DNA from 2 places in the Anaerospora sp. genome. Region 1 is predicted to be linked to the other one. Evidence: a T-box and tRNA genes for the amino acid it is inferred to sense, from the RefSeq annotation. Region 1 holds a T-box; the other holds one or more tRNA genes.
What was found. The T-box of region 1 lies ahead of ileS (isoleucine--tRNA ligase). A T-box ahead of a tRNA ligase gene usually reads a tRNA of that ligase, here a tRNA-Ile.
Positions count from the first base shown of each region.

Region 1 (10,173 bases):
CGGTTCATGGGGCTGCGCTGTCAGCGGATCACGTAAAAAGATGACAATATCAATGGATTGGCTTGCTATTAAAGCCCCAATCTGCATGTCCCCGCCGAGCGGTCCAGATAAATAAGTTGTCACTTCAAGTCCGGTGTTTTCCTTGATTAGTTTCCCCGTAGTGGCAGTAGCAACCAAATTGTGCATTTGTAAAATAGACAAATGCTTCTGAACAAACAATACCATATCTTCTTTCTTCCTATCATGGGCAATGAGTGCAATTGTTTTCAATATTTCCCACCTGCTTTCCTGGTATTATTTACATGATACTCAATATTTCCTCAAACGTAAAGAAGCCCAGCTAAATGCTGCGCTTTAAAGTTTATTTTTTATGTTCCCAAAACCACTATTCCTCAAAATCTGCGCATTTTATTGTGATCCAATCAGTCTATATCCATACTTCCCAGAATAACTGAAAAGCGGCTTGATGTCAGTGTAGTATATTTCTTAAAAGCAGCAAAAAATAATAAGTCCAGCGAATAGCTGGACTTATTATTTATTCACCCGGGCTGATAGCTCCTACGGGACATACAGCTGCGCATGAACCACAGTCGATACATTGTTCATCGATGTTGTATTGGGCATCACCTTCGGAAATAGCACCTACGGGACAAACCGAAGCACATGCACCGCACTTAATACAGTCGCTGTTAATTATGTACATTGACTCATTCACCCCCCATATTTTGTTAACTACATTATAACATAAATTTGCCAGTGAACAGTAAAAAAAAATTATTGTTCACTACAATTATTAATATCACTAAAATAATACTTTCTTATCCCCCATCAAGGCTCCTTATCGTTAGCAGAAAAAAAATATTTTTCCAGCGTATCACGAAAATAATACGCACTAAAGCCTAAAACCATCAGCAGTGAAGTTACTGCAATCGTAGCCCGCAAGCTGCGTGTTAGATTCTGGCCTATAAAGGAATAAAGGACAATAGCCGGAGTTTGCCCGATACCAGTAGCAACAGCAAAACGAAAGTGCGGCATTTTTGTTAAACCGGCTCCATAACTAATTACCTTAAAAGGAACTATTGGCGTCAAACGAGTAATAAACACCGCCAAGACACCATTTTTTTTGAAAAAACCATCCGCTTTATCAAGCATTTTACCACTAATAAAACGTTCGACAACCGGCCTGCCATACCATCGGGCAATGCCAAAATCAAGTGTAGCACCTAGCAAAGCACCAATCCAGGAATAAAAAGCGCCTAATTCCCAGCCAAATATCCACGCATTTGTAATCGTAATGGCAATTCCCGGTACAAGGGGCACCATCGACTGAATTGCCATTAAGGATATACTCGTCAGAGGAGCCCAAACACCATACGCCAAAATAAATTGCCGTAATCCCTCAAAATTTCGCAGCCGAAGGTATGCCAGCCCATTAGTGATAAATTCTTGAATCCCCGGCAAATAAAAATAGGCGGCAAAAGCTAGTGCCAATACGCCTAATTTTACAAGATAAGATTTAGTCGTTGCCGGATCTATCACTAGTTAACCGCCCTCCCTCATCACCAAAATACACATCCGGCAAAGAAATATAAAACCGAGCACGCCTAGTACCTTGTCAGCTCTAAAACGGAAGGATAGTGGTGAGGCTATTTTTCGCAAATCGAGGCGGAGAAGGGAAGCATACTGGATGCATGTTGACTGACGACAACGAAGAGTTGTGGAAAATAGACCGCCATTATTCACTGGATTAGAGCTGACACGGTACTAACGCTCGGTTTTGTTTTCAGTAGCATCAGGGTCCTGAGGAATGACATCTGCCTTGTCTACAATGCCCTGATGCTCGTCACTATTTGGAAAGAGCGCTTTATAATCATGTGAACCAGGAATATCTTGAGGCGAATCAGAACTGCCATACTTAAGGACTGCCTGCAATGCATCTTCACCATCAAATCCCACAAAATCAGACCCGCTCTGATCCATAAATGTACGCTGAAAAGGCGGCTCAAGTACAGCCTCTTCCAAGGGGCGGGGCATTGGCCTGGCATCATCCGCTGCATGCTGGCACTCGATGCACATAGCTGCTGACGGCAATGCTTCTAGCCGTTCAAGAGAAATAGCTTTCCCACAAGTATCACATATCCCATAATCGCCACTCTCTATTTTGGCAAGTGCTGCCTCTACTTCCTGTAATAATATATGCGCATTATCCCGTAAGGCAACGTCTTTGCTGCGCTCAAATAACTCATCACCAATATCTGCCGGATGATTGTCATAGACAGATAATTCACCTACAGAATAAGCCATGGTATTTTCTAAACCGCTTTCTTCAAGACCAGAAATTTCTTCAATCAATCTTGTTTTTTCATTCTGAAGCTGCTTTACAAACCCTGCTACTTTTTTCTGCTCCAAATCTGATCACCTCTAATCAATAATCTTGACCAGCACGCAAATGTTGTGGGCTTTCTAAAAAGTCCCGCCATTCTTGCTTTCTACAATGCGAATAATATCAGCTATAAAATTTCCTATGCCAGGAATATTAAGCAGAATTAACTGACGCAGCCCCTCAATCATCAATGCAAATACAAGTGTTGCGCCAATTGCAATGCCCAATCCCCTTGATATGCCAGCTACGAAATTGATAAATATCAATCTAGCCGGTTTTTCAAGCAGCTCCATATATTGAGCTACACGCATTGATTCAAGCTGCCTCACTAATTTTTCAAGCTGAACGGCCATGAATTCCGCCTGTTTACCCTCTTTTTCCATTAAATCGGCCTCCACTTCATTTAGTATCTCCAGTATCTTCGGTACTATCAAAAAAAATCAAGCCGGTAAAGTCATAGACAACTTTACCGACTTGAAAAAAATTAAGCTTTCAAAACACTGGCACACCGCTCACATAAAGTACTATGTTCGGTATCAGTACCAATCGTATCGCTATAGATCCAGCACCGTTCACATTTTTCTCCCTGCGCAGGAGTTACCACTACCGCCAGCGGTAATTCACTGGAACGGTAAGCACTGTCAGGCGCTTGTTGGTCTCCTTGTGTTACACTTGCTTTTGAAACAATCAAAAGCGTGGCAAGCTCTTCGCCCAACGCCTTCAATTGCTCATAGATTTCACCAGAAGCATAAATGGCAATAGCTGCATCGAGAGAATGACCAATTACCTTTGTACGGCGGGCTTGTTCCAGTGCTTTGGTTAATTCACTGCGAATACTCAGCAGTTTATTCCACTTTTCTTCCAGCTGTTTATCCAAATACATACTGCGAGAAACCGGCCATTCGGCCAATTGGATGCTTTGTGGCATTCCAGCTACTTTAGGCATATGCTGCCATACTTCTTCCGCTGAGAATGTCAGTACCGGCGATACCAGGCGTACAAGCGTATCCAGAATCTCATACATAGTGGTCTGGGCAGCACGCCGTTCTACTGAATTCGTGTTAGCAGTATACACACGGTCTTTGAGAATATCTAGATAAATCGAGCTTAGATCAATGGCACAGAAGTTATGAACCGTGTGATACAGCGTATGGAATTCATAGGCTTCATAGGCCTGAGTTACTTTCTCCCGCACTTGCTCCAAGCGAAGTAATGCCCAACGGTCAATTTCCAGCAGGCTGTCGTACTCAACCCTGTCTGTTTCGGGATTAAAGTCCGCTAAATTACCAAGTATATAGCGGAACGTATTGCGGATTTTCCGGTACACTTCAGACATTTGTTTTAAAATATCATTAGAAATGCGAATATCAGCCTTATAATCTGCCGAAGCAACCCATAAACGCAGTATATCAGCACCATATTGTTTAATTACGTCTTGCGGATAAATCGTATTGCCTACTGATTTGGACATTTTCCGCCCTTCACCATCAACAACAAAGCCATGGGTAAGAACAGCATTGTAAGGAGCGCGTCCACGGGTAGCTACTGACGTCAAGAGTGACGACTGGAACCAGCCGCGATGTTGATCGCTTCCTTCTAAATATAAATCGGCTGGCCATTTCAGAGCCGGATTGGTTTCTAATACTGCTGCATGGCTGGAACCGCTGTCAAACCATACATCCATAATGTCTGTTTCTTTGCGGAATTCCTCGTGGCTGCAATGAGGACAGCTAAAGCCTGAGGGCAGGATTTCTGCTGCCGATTTCGCCCACCATGAATCCGATCCTTCTACTCTAAACAGCTCAGATACAGCATGAATAGTATCATCATTAATAATATGTTCATTACATTTTGTACAATAGAAAATCGGAATAGGAAGGCCCCAGACACGTTGCCGTGAAATGCACCAATCCTGGCGGTCACGAACCATATTACGAATTCGCTCTTCACCCCATTCAGGAATCCATTGAACCGCCTCAATTGCCTTCAGCGCCGCATCGCGGAAGCCGTCAACAGACGCAAACCATTGTTCTGTTGCCCGGTATATAATTGGATTTTTGCAGCGCCAGCAATGAGCATACTGATGCTTTACTGAACCCTTGCCAAGCAGCATCGACCGTTCAGCCAATTCCTTAATAACGGGAACGTTAGCATCATGTACAAGCAGCCCTTCAAACTTTCCGCCTTCAGCAGTAAAGCGCCCTGCATGATCAACAGGGTTTATGATCGGCAAGCCATATTTCATGCCTACTTCAAAGTCTTCCTGCCCATGCCCTGGTGCCGTATGAACGCAGCCTGTTCCTTGTTCGAGTGTTACATGATCACCCAAGACGATAGGCGATTGTCTTTCAATGAAAGGGTGGGAAAAAACCATCCCCTCCAGGTCAGCGCCTTTGAGTGTAGACAAAATGGTGTAACTTTCTATTTTGGCAGCTTTCATCACAGAATCAGCTAACCCGGCTGCTAAGAGATAAATTTCCTGACCAGCTTCCACCCAGACATAATCCAACTCCGGATTGACACAGATGGCTACATTAGCCGGCATAGTCCAGGGAGTCGTTGTCCAGATCACTGCATAAACCTGCTCGGAATTTACACCCACCGGCAAATTGCCTTTATCATCCATTATTGGGAATTTAACATATATGGAATGGGATTTCTTTTCAGCATACTCAATTTCGGCTTCAGCCAATGCCGTTTCACAAGAAGTACACCAATAAACCGACTTAAGGCCTTTATAGATGTATCCCTGTTTAGCCATTTCACCAAATACTTTTATTTGCTTTGCTTCATATTGCGGATACAGCGTTACATAAGGATTTTCCCAATCCCCGTTAACACCGAGACGTTTGAAATCTTCCCGCTGCATATCGAGGCACTTTAAGGCATATTGCTTACATTCACGACGCAAATCAAGTGGATTCAATTCATGACGGTTAAGCCCCAGGATTTTGATAGCTGCATGCTCGATTGGAAGACCATGCGTATCCCAGCCAGGCACATAAGGTGCATCAAAACCTTGAAGCGATTTATATTTTACAATAATATCCTTTAAAATTTTATTTAAAGCTGTCCCAATGTGGATATTACCATTTGCATAGGGAGGGCCGTCATGCAGCACAAATTTAGTCTTTCCTTTATTGTGAGCTAATTTTTTTTCATAAATATTCTCATCAGACCAATAAGCAAGCATTTGTGGTTCTCTTTCAGGCAAATTTGCCCTCATTGGAAATTCGGTCTGTGGTAAATTCAGCGTTTTACTATAATCCAATAAAAACACCTCCAAAATAAATACCTCTCATCCCTAATAAGGGACGAGAGGTTTGTTCCCGTGGTACCACCCTAATGACAAAAGTCACTCGTGCAACTAATAACGGTAGTAAACCGGCAAAACCTACTGCCTGCTTGCAGTTCGGTTTGCAGTTCAGGAGTGATCTTCGCTGCAATCGTCCGCCGGACTTCCACCAAATCTCCGGCTCGCTGTAGAACAGATTTGTAACTACTGTCTCCATCATAACTCTTACTGATATAACAATACAAAATACTCTTATTCATTATACAAAGGCAGATAAAATAAGTCAAATATAGTCAATTAGTTTTCATCTTCCTGACTGGTCTTTAACATTTCCATCTGTGCTTGAACCAGGGTTAACATCCTGGTTCTATATACATTGGCTTGTTTCTTTAAGTCTTCATATTCATTCAGTGCACGCCGAACTTTAAGAGTCGCCTCATCTACCAGCTTTTGCGCTCTAACTTCGCCTTCCTTCATCAGCAATTCGCTTTCTTTCTTAGCGTTTAGCTTGACTTCCTCAGCGGTTTCCTGTGCAATAACCAGCGTATTGTGTAAGGTGTTTTCCATGTGCTGATAATGTTCCAGCTTGCTGTTGATTCGCTCTAACGTTTCCTTCAATTCCATATTATCACGGTACAACTGCTCATAATCCTTAATAACGCGATCCAGAAACTCATCTACTTCTTCTTCACTGTATCCTCGGAAACTGCGCTTAAACTCTTTGTTATGAATATCTAATGGTGTTAGCATGTCTCAACCCTCCCTGCATGGTGACTTATACGAACCGCCTTAACACAAGGCTGATTCGGCCTTTACGAGTTTGTCCGATAATCTCACATACTTCTACCCGCCCCCGTCCGCGCATAGAAATGATATCTCCTGTTTTAACCGCTTGAGAAGCACTTTTAGCCTGCTGCCAGTTGACCTTTACTTTATCAGCCTCTATTTCAGAGGTCATTTTCGTACGGGAAGTACCAAACCCAACTGCTGCAACGGTATCAAGCCGAAGCGATGCCACAGTTGATCGGATTTCCTTCATTTTTTCTTCCCGAGGCTGAACAGCAGACAGTTCGATTACCTGTACTTGTACAGAAGCTGATGCTATTTTAAGCAAGTTCTGCATAATATAATTCGCGATTGTTGTATCTGCAATGATTTGGCAGCTATCACCAACTAAAATAATATCACCAAAGAGCTCTCTTTTTACACCAAGGCTCATCAGTGCGCCCAAAATATCCCGGTGTCCAAGCTGATGATGCCGGCCATCCCAGGTAACGGACAGTGCCGTAATTGAATAATCAATCTTGCCAGGAAAATCAGGCTCGATAAAAACAACGCGCACCCGCTCAGCACCACTGTATCCGCCTTCTCCCTGTAAGGAAAGGCCTGGATAATGGGCAACGATTGTTTCAGCAACACTATAGCCATAGGGGTCAAGAAATTCGCTAACCCGGTATTTACGGCTGCGAAGGGAATTGTCTGCTAGGTCAATTAGTTTGGCAGCTAATTCAGCATCACCGCTGGCTCGATAATAACGGATGATTTTTTCTCTCTCGCTCACTTAAGCCTCCCCATTTCACGAGACTTTTCACAAGCAACTGCTACCGCATCACTCAGAGCAGCCCGTACGCCCCGCTGTTCCATTACATGAATACCGGCTATCGTCGTTCCTCCCGGAGAAGTAACGGCATCGCGCAGTTTAGCAGGATGCTCTCCTGTCTCCAAAACCATTTTAGCAGCGCCCAGCAATGTTTGAGCAGCTAATAAAATCGACATTTGGCGAGGCAGTCCTACCCTGACACCGGCATCCGCCAGTGCATCAATGAGTACAAAAGCATACCCCGGGCCACTGCCGGAAAGTCCCGTTACAGCATCCATAAGTTCTTCTCCTGCCATAACAGTTTTACCAACAGCATTAAATAAAGCCGCCGCCTTCTCGCCATGCTCAGAACAGGCCCGGCTGCCCAGTGCAAGTACTGACATTCCTTCGCCAACTGCGACTGGAGTATTCGGCATCACTCGTATGATCGGATTATTAAACAGCTTCTCTTCTAATGTGGCAAGCCGGACTCCGGCTGCTACCGAAACAACTATCGTTTTCGGAGAAACCACAGTTGCAATTGAAGCTATCAATGGCTCAACTACATTCGGTTTTACAGTAAGAAATAAAATATCGGCTTGCACAGCAAGCTGTTGGCTATCAGCAATGGCTGTTACACCATAGGAAGCTTCCAAGTATTCACGCCTGGCACGATTAACATCACTCACTAGAATCTGTGCCGGCTTAAGCATACCAGCCTCTAGAATTCCGCGAATAAGTGCCTCGGCAATAGCGCCGCCGCCAATAAATCCAACATATTGATTGTTAAACATATGACCTCCTGAACACCACTTTAGGGTTTGTTAATCCACGGCAAAAAAGCCTTGTCAACTCCTTCTTCACGAGAACTGTAGGCTACATCAACATTATTAGGAGCACACAAGAAAATATCATGTCCAATTTTCTGGATATTTCCCCCTAATGCATAGGTTGTCCCACTAATGAAATCGATCATTCGTTTTGCTACATCTTTATCGGTGTTCTCAAAATTAACAACAACTGGTTTACGGTTCTTCAAATGATCAGCTACATGCTGGGCATCATCAAAGGAAAACGGTTCGACAACCATTACTTTAATTTGTTTTTGCTGCTGTGCAGTAGGCAAATTAACAATATTACTTGCAACAGATTTTTTAAGCTTATTATCCGGTTCGTCCACCGCTTTTACTTTTTCTTCTTCTACTTCTGTTTCAAATAAGCCAATACTGCCCCAGACTTTTTCCATAAATTTCATAGTCATTCCTCCCTGTACTATTGACGTGTACCAAATATTCCTGTACCGATACGAACAAGGTTTGACCCCTCTTCGATAGCAATCTGATAATCATTGGTCATCCCCATGGACAGCCACTGAATGTTTGTATTAGGCAGCCGGGCTTCCCGCAATTCCACAAACAAATTATGTAATTCCCTGAATACCGGTCGAACAGTCTCTGTTTCTTCATAATGAGGAGCAATTGTCATAAGTCCGCAAAGCTGTACATTTTTCAGTTCGGTAACAAAATGAACCAGTTTCTGAAGCTGTTCAGGCGCAATCCCAAACTTTGTTGCCTCGCCAGCAACATTGACTTGAAGTAAAATATCCTGCCGCTTGCCGAATTTAGCAGCAACACGATCTATTTCCAACGCTAATTTTTCATTATCAACTGAATGAATCAGATCAAAAGCAGGTACTGCCTGGCGGGCTTTATTAGTTTGTAAATGACCAATAAGATGCCATTCCAATTGGCGGCCTAATATAGGCTGCTTTGACAACGCTTCCTGAACCCGGTTCTCACCAACTGCTTGAATGCCGCTGTCAATTGCCTTTTGGATGATTTCCGTACCATGATTTTTCGTTACGGCCACCAGTTTAACTGGTCTTTCTTCCAAAGTGCGCTGTTGACGAATTAGGCTGGCTTGTTCGATATTTTGCCATATTTCTTCAATATGTTGGGTAATAGACATGGCAACCCCTCCATCTATGGAATATTCGCCTATAAACAAAATTTTCCTCTCGACTTAGTACCTAACATAAAAAATATATATCAGCAAATAGCAATACAAAAACAGCACCGCCGATTGTGTGCGGCAGTGCTGTTTTTGTATTGCTATTTCGTGCGCAGGCGTTGACCAGTTGCCAGATAAATAATCCACTCTGCAATATTCGTGGCATGATCGGCAACCCGTTCCAGGTAGCGCGCAACAAAGATCAACTGCGTTGCCTGGCTGATAGTCCGCGGATCTTCAAACATATACGTGAGCAGTTCTCTGAATACCTGCTGATACAGATAATCTACTTCATCATCAGCATGGCATACAGCTTCTGCCAGCTGCGTATCCAGCGTAACATACGCACGTAAAGCGTCATTCAACATTTTTTGGGCCATTTCCGCCATGCGGGGAATATCAACCAAAGGTTTCAGTAATGGCTGGTTCGCAATTCGAAGCGTTACATTGGCGATATCATATGCATGATCTCCCATCCGCTCCAAGTCAGTGGCAATTTTCATACCCGTTCCAATTACTCTAAGATCACGGGCCAAAGGCTGCTGCCGCGCGATAAGCACCATACAATGATCTTCAATATCTATTTCCATTTTGTCGATGATATCATCATTGGCAATCACTCTTTGAGCCATTTCAATATTCTGTTTTGCTAACGACTGAACGGCTTCACTGATAGCAGCCGAAACAGCTTCACCCATTTTGAGAATTTCGCCTCGTAAGCCTTCTAACTCTTGATCATAATTATGTCTGGTAGTCATAACATTATCCCCCTGTTAACCAAAGCGGCCCGTAATATAATCTTCTGTTCGCTGATCCTGAGGTCTTGTAAAGATAGCATCTGTCTTATCATGCTCAACTAACTCACCACTGAGGAAAAAAGCTGTATAGTCAGATACCCGTGCCGCC
Region 1 covers NZ_DALZUO010000014.1:33,540-43,712, forward strand. Annotated here, with positions in the region: gene RTR76_RS12475 (methylglyoxal synthase) at 1-270, opposite strand, end outside; gene RTR76_RS12480 (DUF362 domain-containing protein) at 536-703, opposite strand; gene RTR76_RS12485 (TVP38/TMEM64 family protein) at 829-1,539, opposite strand; gene RTR76_RS12490 (TraR/DksA C4-type zinc finger protein) at 1,765-2,409, opposite strand; gene RTR76_RS12495 (DUF5665 domain-containing protein) at 2,464-2,766, opposite strand; gene ileS (isoleucine--tRNA ligase) at 2,868-5,654, opposite strand; T-box leader at 5,691-5,907, opposite strand; gene RTR76_RS12505 (DivIVA domain-containing protein) at 5,976-6,428, opposite strand; gene RTR76_RS12510 (YlmH/Sll1252 family protein) at 6,454-7,239, opposite strand; gene proC (pyrroline-5-carboxylate reductase) at 7,236-8,051, opposite strand; gene RTR76_RS12520 (cell division protein SepF) at 8,072-8,512, opposite strand; gene RTR76_RS12525 (YggS family pyridoxal phosphate-dependent enzyme) at 8,530-9,225, opposite strand; gene phoU (phosphate signaling complex protein PhoU) at 9,369-10,025, opposite strand; gene pstB (phosphate ABC transporter ATP-binding protein PstB) at 10,041-10,173, opposite strand, start outside.

Region 2 (10,173 bases), on a different contig from region 1:
GCGAACAATTTTGTAGGTACTCAACTAGTACCGCGATTACAGGCTGCTCAGTAGCAAAGTGCCCGGCATCAACGACAATTAAGCCCTTAGCCACAGCTTCCTGAGCTTCATGATACTTAATATCGCCGGTTATCAAAACATCTGCCCCTGCTGCCACTGCATAGCCAATCAAACTGCCGCCGCTGCCGCCGCAAAGAGCGACTTTCTCAATAACCTTATTCACATTCCCTGCAACAGTCACATGAGCTATGCCTAATGCTGATTTAACGTCATTAATAAAATCCTGAAACTCCCGCGGCCGGTTAAGCCTGCCTACCCGGCCTAAGCCCTGCCTAACCCCGCTGTTGGCAAGGGGATATACATCGTAAGCGGCTTCTTCATATGGATGTGCTAATAACATCGCCGATAGTACCTGTTTGCTAAGCGATTGAGGCACAATAGTTTCCAACCTGCTTTCTGCAGCATATTCTAATTGACCTATTTCTCCAAGAAACGGCTTAGTGCCTGCCAGCGGTAAAAACGTGCCGGTACCAGCAGTCTGAAACGTACAGTGGCTGTAGTTGCCAATATGCCCCGCTCCGGCCTCACAAAGTGCTTCCCGCACTTGCTCTACATGTGAAGAAGGAGTATATACAACAATCTTAACAAGCTTATCCTCATTTGTTATCTGGAGCGGCTCTATTTGCTGCAATTGCAGGCGGCCAGCCAACGCATCATTCACTCCGCCTGCAGCTATATCCAAATTCGTATGAGCAGAATAAACGGCAATTGAGTGTTTTAATAATGCAGCCATAATCTCTCCTTGCGGAGTGTCCGTGCGAATACTGGTTAACGCTTTAAATATAACAGGATGATGGCTAATAATAAGCTCATAACCATGTTGTGCTGCATAACGGGCCACAGGCAGCGTAACATCCAGCGTCACAAGCACCTTGCTGACCATTTGATCAGGAGAACCGACAAGCAGTCCCACATTATCCCAGTGTTCAGCCAAACCGACAGGAGCTAATCGCTCCATCATTTCAATTAAAGTTTTGCAGCTAACTGACATGCTTTTTCCTCCAGCTTTGCCAAGCTCTCCTGGTATTCCCGGAATTTAACCGATTGCCTCGCCTTTGGGCTGACATTCATTTCTGCTAAGACATACTGCTTTTGCTTAATCAACTGAAAGATGTGCTTCGCTAGGAGTATCGGCTTCTGTGCCCATAACACAGGACCTATTTCATACAGAACCGACTCAAGAAAAGGCGAATCCCCCTGCTCGGCAGCAATAATTTCATAGAGCTTGCCTTCTTCTTCTACCAGGGTTTCATCTGTTATATACCAGCCGTTTTGTACCAGCCACTGGCGCACGAGAGAAGCTCCGATCATTGGCTGAAGAATCATCCTTCTTAATTCACTTGTGACTGACGGATGGGCAGTCAGTATATCAATAATGGTTGTTCCTCCCATACCCGCAATTGTAACCGTGTCTGCTTCACCCGCCTTCAACACGGCAAAACCACTTCCAAAGCGAAGATCAATTTGTTTGCTCAAATTCAGACGGTCAATGATTTGACAGGCTGCCCGATAAGGGCCTTCATTCACTTCACCGGCTATCGCATGTGATATAAGCCCCTGCTGAAGCAAATAGACTGGTAAATAGGCATGGTCAGTACCAATATCAGCCACAACAGCTCCCTTTGGAACTCTTTCGGCAATCGCTGTTAGTCGTTCTCCTAAATTCAATATACTGCCTCCCAGAATGTTAGAGTGCCTATTGCTAACAGGCTCCCTATAGTATGAAACAAAACTTCTGCAATATTTCTATAAATCCTGCAAATAAATAAAGCCATCCATAATGGATGGCTTAGTGACCTTTTGGTGACCCGTAGGGGATTCGAACCCTTGATACCGCCGTGAAAGGGCGGTGTCTTAACCGCTTGACCAACGGGCCGAATATGTAATGGTGGGCCCACCTGGGATCGAACCAGGGACCAGCCGGTTATGAGCCGGCTGCTCTACCGCTGAGCTATAGGCCCAAAAGACATTGAAAAACAGGTTTTCGAGCGAAAGCCTGTTTATACAAAACAAAAATGGCTCCTCGAGTAGGACTCGAACCTACGACCGATCGGTTAACAGCCGATTGCTCTACCAACTGAGCTATCGAGGAACGGCATCGACATAACATATTGTACAACAATGTTAACTAGCCGTCAAGGTTTTTTTAATATTTATTCAAGAAAATCTTTTAGCTTTTTACTACGACTGGGATGGCGGAGCTTCCGAAGTGCCTTTGCCTCAATCTGACGAATTCGCTCACGAGTTACACCAAAATGCTGACCGACTTCTTCCAAAGTACGTGCTCTGCCGTCATCCAAACCAAACCGTAAGCGAAGAACTTTCTCTTCCCTTGGAGTTAATGTCTCCAGCACTTCTTCGAGCTGCTCTTTTAATAGCATGAAAGAAGCCGCTTCCGCAGGTGCCGGTGCATCCTGATCTTCAATAAAATCACCAAGATGAGAGTCTTCTTCTTCACCGATCGGTGTCTCAAGTGAAACAGGCTCCTGGGCTATCTTCATAATTTCACGAACCCGTTCAACGCTAATATCCATTTCTTTAGCGATTTCTTCCGGCAAAGGCTCTCTGCCTTTATCCTGCAAGAGTTGACGGGAAACACGAATCAATTTATTAATTGTTTCCACCATGTGCACCGGTATACGAATGGTACGCGCCTGATCGGCGATTGCTCTGGTAATTGCCTGCCGAATCCACCAGGTAGCATACGTACTGAATTTATAGCCTTTATTGTAATCGAACTTCTCAACGGCCTTAATGAGTCCAAGGTTACCTTCTTGAATAAGATCCAAAAAGAGCATGCCTCTTCCTACATAGCGTTTAGCAATACTAACAACAAGCCGTAAGTTTGCTTCTGCCAGACGGCGCTTTGCCTCTTCATCGCCTTGTTCCATACGTTTGGCGAGATTAATTTCCTCATCAGCAGTAAGCAGTGGAACGCGGCCAATTTCCTTCAGATACATCCGAACAGGATCGTCAATGCTGATGCCCTCAGGAATGCTTAGATCAATATCTACTTCTTCCGGAGCAGTTTCAATCTCAGCCTGATCAGGACCTTCAAATACTTCTACATCAGGAATTTCATCAACAATTTCAATGCCTTTAGTCGTAAAAACTTCATACATGTCATCAATTTCATCAGGTGACAAATCTTCACCTTGGAGAGTATCCATGATTTCTGCGTATGTCAGCATACCGCCGCGTTTTTTACCTTTATGCAATAACTCATTTACATGTTCACTCGAAACACTTTTCTTTTCGGTCATTGTTACTCCCCCCTCCTTTGGCACGTCTGATGAGTTGAGCTCATGCTATCTGCACTAATAGTCTTATGACTGAAGCAATAGTTTAATTTCATCATTAATTCGTTTGCTTTCAGCTAATTCCTCCTGAAAGCGACTATCCCCCAAACGTTCTAATTCATCGGCTCGCAGCCGGTGTTGTTCAAATAAGGTTTTAAGACTTGTCAGCCGAATCGCTTTAATGTAATCATCAACCATTCGGGTAACATCACTGGTTTGTTCATCTATAAGCATAATATGTGACAGTTCGATATTGGCTTTCTCACTTAGCGAATTGGCTAAAGCAGCCGGCGCTAGTTGATTTCCTGAACTGTACGCATGAAATAAGGAGGTGAGTATTTCCCGCCGGCTTTCATCCTGAAAATCATCGGTTGAAAGCTGGACTTGTACGTAGGAGATAAGGGCAGGATCTTCACACATTAAGCGGATTAGGTGCTGCTCGGCGGCAGAATTTTTTTGTACGGCACGCCTTGACACCGAGACACTTGTTGTATTATATCCATTCTTCCCCGTTTTTACAATTTTATCCTTTTTATTATTTGTTGCATATTTATTAAATTCGCTGCGAATAGCGCTTTCATCAATACTGAGGAGCTGGGATAACCGTGTAATGTGTCCGTCAATTTCAACGGCATTGTTAGATTGAATTAACGCCGGCAATACTTTCGCCACAACAGCGACTTTGCCTTCAAGGCGGGAATAGTCCGTATCTTTTAATGCCTGTTGAATCTGATAATCCAGTAGTCCCGGAGCCCGCTGAATAAAACTCTGAAATTGCTCAATACCATTCTTACGAATAAATTCATCAGGATCCTTGCTATCCGGAACGGAGGCGATCCTGATCGTGATGCCCAAAGTCCTGACGACTTCCAAGGCCCGCAATGTCGCATTTTGACCAGCCGCATCACTGTCATATGCAAAGACAACCTCTGCTGCCTGCCGCAAAAGCAACCGGCCTTGTTCCGGCGTAAATGCTGTACCTAATGAAGCCACCACATTTTTTGCCCCTGCTTCATGAGCTGTTATGGCATCCATATATCCTTCTACCACAATAGCCTGCCCCAAATCACGTATGGATTTGCAGGCTTGATCAAAAGCGAACAAAGTTTGCCTTTTATTAAACAATACCGTTTCAGGTGAGTTTAAATATTTAGGCTGGCTATCATCCATTACTCTGCCGCCAAAGCCAATCACTCTTCCCCGTGCATCACAGATTGGAAATATGATACGATTGCGAAAACGGTCATAACTTCCTTCCCCTGTTGGACGGCTGCTCACTAGCCCCGCTCGCAGCAGAAGTTCCTGATCAAAACCACGTTCTTGAAAAGCTAATGATAGTTTATCCCAACCGGGAGGAGCAAAACCAATTTTAAATTGTTCAATTCCGGCTTTCGTTAACCCCCTGGATGTCAGATAAACAAGCGCCTCTTTTCCATAACTGGTCTTAGTAAGACAATTATAAAAAAAGTCACGCGCCATTTCATTTACCCGGTATAACTGAGCCATTTCCCTTTCCCGGTTAATTTCAAACTCACTTTTCTCTTGCTCGGGCAAAGGGATATTCAGTTTTTGCGCCATCTTCTTTACTGCTTCTAAAAAGCTAATGTTTTCAACTTTCATGAGAAAATTGAAAACATTTCCCCCTGCCTGGCAGCCAAAGCAGTAAAAAAAACCTTTGTCAGGAGCAACGGAAAAAGAGGGTGTTTTCTCATTATGAAATGGACAGCAACCCCAAAAATTTTTCCCCTTTTTTTTAAGGGGAATATATTCGGAAATAACGCTGATAATATCGCTCTCCGTCCGCACCCTGTCGACAAACTCATCATAAAGAGTGTTCTTCAATTAAACCATCCTAACAGGCTTACCATAATATGACTATGAAATAAAATGAATGTTTGAGACTTAATTCTACATCTTTTTCCATAATCCTTCCATAATCTTTCCAATAAACTTACATGTAAATCGTCTTTCTCTATTCTAACTAATAATATTCAATACAAATAGCAAATATCCTTTTTTCCTCTTGACAACCAGGAATATTTTTGCTAATAAAAGCAGCTCTACATCAGTAGAGCTGCTCGTTTATACTTGTTCCCGCCACAAAGAAGGGATAAAAAAATCTTGAAAGAGTTTAATGGCATACAGGTCTGTTAAGCCTGCTATATAATCAATCACAGTTGCCTGTAGTCCCCATCTCTTTTGACGGTCAATAAACTCTTGAGGCAAACCGCCGGGAAAAGACATATAATAGTCATATAGTTTTTGGATTACATATTTTGCTTTCTTGCGGTCAGGTTCCAGTGCAGGTGAACGATACAGGTTCGCAAACATAAATTGACGAAATTCATCCATTGCCTTTTGTACGGGTAACGACATTTGAATTTCGTTTTTTCCTTCCGAAGAATGAATCATATCCGCAACCATAACTGTGATCATTTCTGATGGTTTCGTGCCTAAAATACTGCTAACCCCCTGGGGCAGCTGATCTGGCAGCAGCATATTCGCCCGGATACCATCATCATAATCATGGCAAAGGTAGGCAATTCTATCCCCAATTCTAACAATGTTGCCTTCTAAAGTTGACGGTTTGTTAGGACCAGTGTGATTAACGATTCCATCCTTTACCTCTATAGTAAGATTTAATCCCTGCCCATTCCGCTCCAAATACTCAACAATCCGCAGACTTTGTTCATTGTGGTTGTAATGGCCAATGATTTCCTGCAAAGCATACTCGCCACAATGTCCAAAAGGGGTATGCCCCACATCATGCCCTAGCGCAATAGCTTCTGTCAAATCTTCATTAAGCATGAGGCCGCGGGCAATCGTTCTCGAAATCTGTGCAACTTCTAAGCTGTGAGTCATTCGCATGCGGTAATGATCTCCTGGCGCTATATAAACCTGCGTCTTATGTTTTAGGCGCCGGAAGGCTTTACTATGAATAATCCGGTCTCGATCACGCTGATAATTGGTACGGAAATTACAGGGAGTTTCCGGTTCATCCCTGACAGCTTCTCGACTTTTAGCAGAAAATGGTGATAATATTTTGTATTCCTGCTCTTCACTACGCTCGCGGACATTCATTTTCTATGCACCCCCTATCCTTATTATATCAAAAACCAGTTATTTACATAGGCGATTATCACCAATCTTTGCTATAATAATGACAAAGGAAGGTGCTTCAATGAGATACAAGGTAGTGATTACTACATTACTTATTATTATTTTACTAACAGGAACTACTTTAGCAGCTAAACCGATAATTAAGTCAGACCGTACATATTTCGATGTATCAACAGGTCTTTACGTATTAAACGGTAATGTCTATATCGAAGTCGGAAACCGGATAATTAAAGCAAATCAGGCCAAGGTTGATTTAGCTTCACTGGAAGTCTGGGCCAATGGCGGTGTATCTGTCACCCAGGGAGACATTTACTTTACTGGTGACAGCGTATATGTGTATGGAAGTCAAAAGCTTGCGCAGATCAGCGGCGGAGTCAACTTTTCCCGGACAGGAGTTGCCATTACCGCTGATAGCGTTGATTACAATTGGCAGCAAAAGGTAGCTGTCTTTAGTGGCAACGTTAATGTAACGCAAGGCGATAACTGCTGGAGTGCTGATCGTGTAAACTACAATGTGCAAACCAATGTCTTTTTTTAAGCCAAAGAGGCTGTGGGCAACTTATTCATAAGTTCCTACAGCCTCTTTAATTTTTACTTTTGCTGTTGCGCATTCTTTTGGGCAATTTCCAATATCCGATTAGCAGTCTCTTCAATCGCCTTATTGGATACATCAATAATCGGGCAACGTATTTTACGCATAATTGCCCGGGCATATTCCAACTCTTCTGAAATGCGTTCCAGATTGGCATAGCTGGCATCAACGCCTAACCCCATAACCTTCAGGCGTTCCGAACGGATCGAGTTTAATTTGAACGGGTCAATGACTAATCCTACGATGCGCTGGGAAGGAACTTGAAACAGTTCTTCCGGCGGGGGTACTTCCGGTACAAGCGGAAGATTGGCGACTTTCAATTTTTTATGAGCCAGATACATGCTTAACGGTGTTTTTGAGGTTCTTGATACGCCAACGATGACAATATCCGCTTTCAAAAAACCCCACGGATTTTTACCGTCATCATATTTAACTGCAAATTCCACCGCCTCAACTCGTTTGAAATACTCTTGATCCAGTTTATGAATCAGACCAGGTTTCATTTTGGGTTCCAAATTCGACAGTTTTTCCACTGCATTCATCATTGGTCCCATAATATCAACGGTGGGAATTGAGTTCTGCTGTGCATAATCAAGTAAAGCCTCCCGTAAATGGGGAGAAACAATAGTATGGCAGATAAGGCTTTGATGTTTTGCAGCTTCGCGAATGGTTTCTTCGATTTGCTGCACCGAATTAATATAGGGAATGCGAATAATATCAAACCGGCTCGCATCAAACTGGCTGGCAGTTGCACGTGCTACCATTTCGGCTGTTTCGCCGATCGAATCAGATAAAGCGTAAATAATTGGCAAGGCAGTAATGGTTTTTACCTCCTTTTTCCTTCTCCAAACTCAACAAACAGCCGCGTAATATTCGTTTTTGTCAGACGTCCGATTACCTCATATTCTTTGGCATCAGGCAGATTAAGCGGACGAACAACAGGCAGGCTGTCTACTTCATGATCAATCAATTTTTTTGCTGCCGCCAGCACCGATTCTTCAGGGGTGGTCACCACTAATTTGGGCATTGGCGTCATGAGAACTTTTACCGGCATTTTTTGCAAATCACTATTGCCGATAGCAACTTTGAGCAGATCCTTACGGGAAACGACTCCTACTAATATTCCTTGCTCAGCCACAAATACCGTTCCCACATCTTCCAGAAACATGGTAACGACCGTATCATATGCACTTGAACCCGGTGCTACGACTACCGGTAAGGATTGAACATCCCGTACAGTTAAACGTTCAATTTCTTCTGCCAGCACAGATAAGCTGTTTTTGCCAACATAGAAATACCCTACTTTAGGACGGGCATCAATTACACCAGCCATAACGAGAATAGCTAAATCAGGCCGGAGGGCAGCTCTAGTGACATTTAACCGCTCCGCAATCTGCTCGCCGGTTATTGGTCCATTTGTTCTTACAATCTCAGCCATTTTCTCCTGCCGTGGCGTTAAAGCGATAGTTAACACTCCTTTCCTCGACAGATATCTGTAACAATACGCTAAAATTAGAGTAATTCCTCTATATGAGTATAAAACATCCGGCAAAAGCCGGATGTTTTTTTTCTACCAGGTATAGTCGGTCGTATCGGCAATTCCGCGGCCGGTAAGCTTATCCAGCATGATTCGCTGTTCAACCTGGGCCACCTGCCGTCTAGCTGCTTTCACCGCATCAGGATTAACTGAAATAGAATCGATGCCGCTCTTAATCAAGAACTCTGTAAAATCAGGATATACGCTTGGAGCCTGACCGCAAATAGACACTGTTTTACCATCGCGGTGAGCGACTTCAATTAAGTGACGGATCGCACGCTTAACAGCTAAATCCCTTTCACTGAAGATGTGAGATACTGTTTCATTATCACGGTCACAACCAAGCACCAGCATGGTAAGATCATTGGAGCCGATTGAATAACCGTCAACAAATTGATTGAACTGATCTGCCAGGATAATATTAGCGGGAATTTCGGCCATCAGCCATACTTTGAAATCAGCATTACGCCTGAGTCCCTGCTCAGCCATCAAGGCCGTCACCTTAGCCGCTTCCTCCACCGTCCGGCAAAAGGGAATCATAACATTCAAGTTTTTAAAACCGTATTCTTCACGCACTTTTTTTACAGCCTGAAGTTCCAATTTAAAAGCCTCAATATATTTCGGATCATAATACCGTGAGGCCCCCCGCCAGCCAAGAAGCGCACTTGGTTCATAAGGCTCATATTTGTCGCCGCCTTTTAAATCGCGGTATTCACTTGATTTAAAATCACTGAAACGCAGTACGACCGGTCTGGGAGCCATTGCCTGACATACCTGACGGATACCTTCAGCCAAACCTTCTACCACCTTGTCGGCACGTCCGGTTTCAATCAGATATAAGGGATGCTCGTGAATATAGGTGGTCCAGATAAACTCTTCCCGCATAAGTCCAATTCCATCGCAAGGAAGACCGGCATATTTCTCAGCTAGTTCCGGATCGCCAAGGTTCATGTATACGCGTGTCCCGGTTACCGGGAAAGTTTCTATAAATTCAGGAATGGCATTACTTCCCTGAACAGCCGGTTTCGCTACTAAATCACTGATTAAACCATCATAAACAATACCATTAGTAGCATCTACCGTAATTTCTGCTCCGTCAGCAATAGCAACTGTCCCCTCTGTGCCACGGCTTTTAGTCCCCACAATGCAGGGAATGCCCAGTTCACGACTAACGATAGATGCATGGCAGGTCATTCCACCTGCATCCGTAATGATCGCTTTCGCTTTTTTCATAGCTGGTACCCAGTCTGGAGCCGTCATCTCCGTAACCAGAATTTCGCCCTCTTTGAAAGTGTCAATCATCGACGGATCAAGTATAACATGGGCTTTGCCACTGACACGTCCCGGGCTGGCAGGCAATCCTTTGGCTATTACTTTACGATCTGCAGCAATAGGTGCCTTTACGGCGGTGTCACCAGCTGCCCCTTTGCCTTTATTACGCCGGGACCATACCGTTTCAGGCCGAGCCTGCAAAATCCACAGCTTACCATTGCGCTCGTCAATACCCCACTCAATATCCATATACGAACCGTAATGCTTTTCAATATCAATAGCATAACCGGCAA
Region 2 covers NZ_DALZUO010000011.1:93,554-103,726, forward strand. Annotated here, with positions in the region: gene RTR76_RS11060 (Nif3-like dinuclear metal center hexameric protein) at 1-1,051, opposite strand, end outside; gene RTR76_RS11065 (class I SAM-dependent methyltransferase) at 1,027-1,728, opposite strand; tRNA gene RTR76_RS11070 (tRNA-Glu) at 1,862-1,936, opposite strand; tRNA gene RTR76_RS11075 (tRNA-Ile) at 1,947-2,021, opposite strand; tRNA gene RTR76_RS11080 (tRNA-Asn) at 2,077-2,152, opposite strand; gene rpoD (RNA polymerase sigma factor RpoD) at 2,214-3,323, opposite strand; gene dnaG (DNA primase) at 3,387-5,201, opposite strand; gene RTR76_RS11095 (deoxyguanosinetriphosphate triphosphohydrolase) at 5,442-6,440, opposite strand; gene RTR76_RS11100 (LptA/OstA family protein) at 6,541-7,017, shown strand; gene RTR76_RS11105 (pyruvate, water dikinase regulatory protein) at 7,071-7,883, opposite strand; gene RTR76_RS11110 (helix-turn-helix transcriptional regulator) at 7,898-8,545, opposite strand; gene ppsA (phosphoenolpyruvate synthase) at 8,642-10,173, opposite strand, start outside.
Region 2: it encodes a tRNA-Ile, which carries the amino acid that the T-box ahead of ileS (isoleucine--tRNA ligase) is inferred to sense. The anticodon was not compared.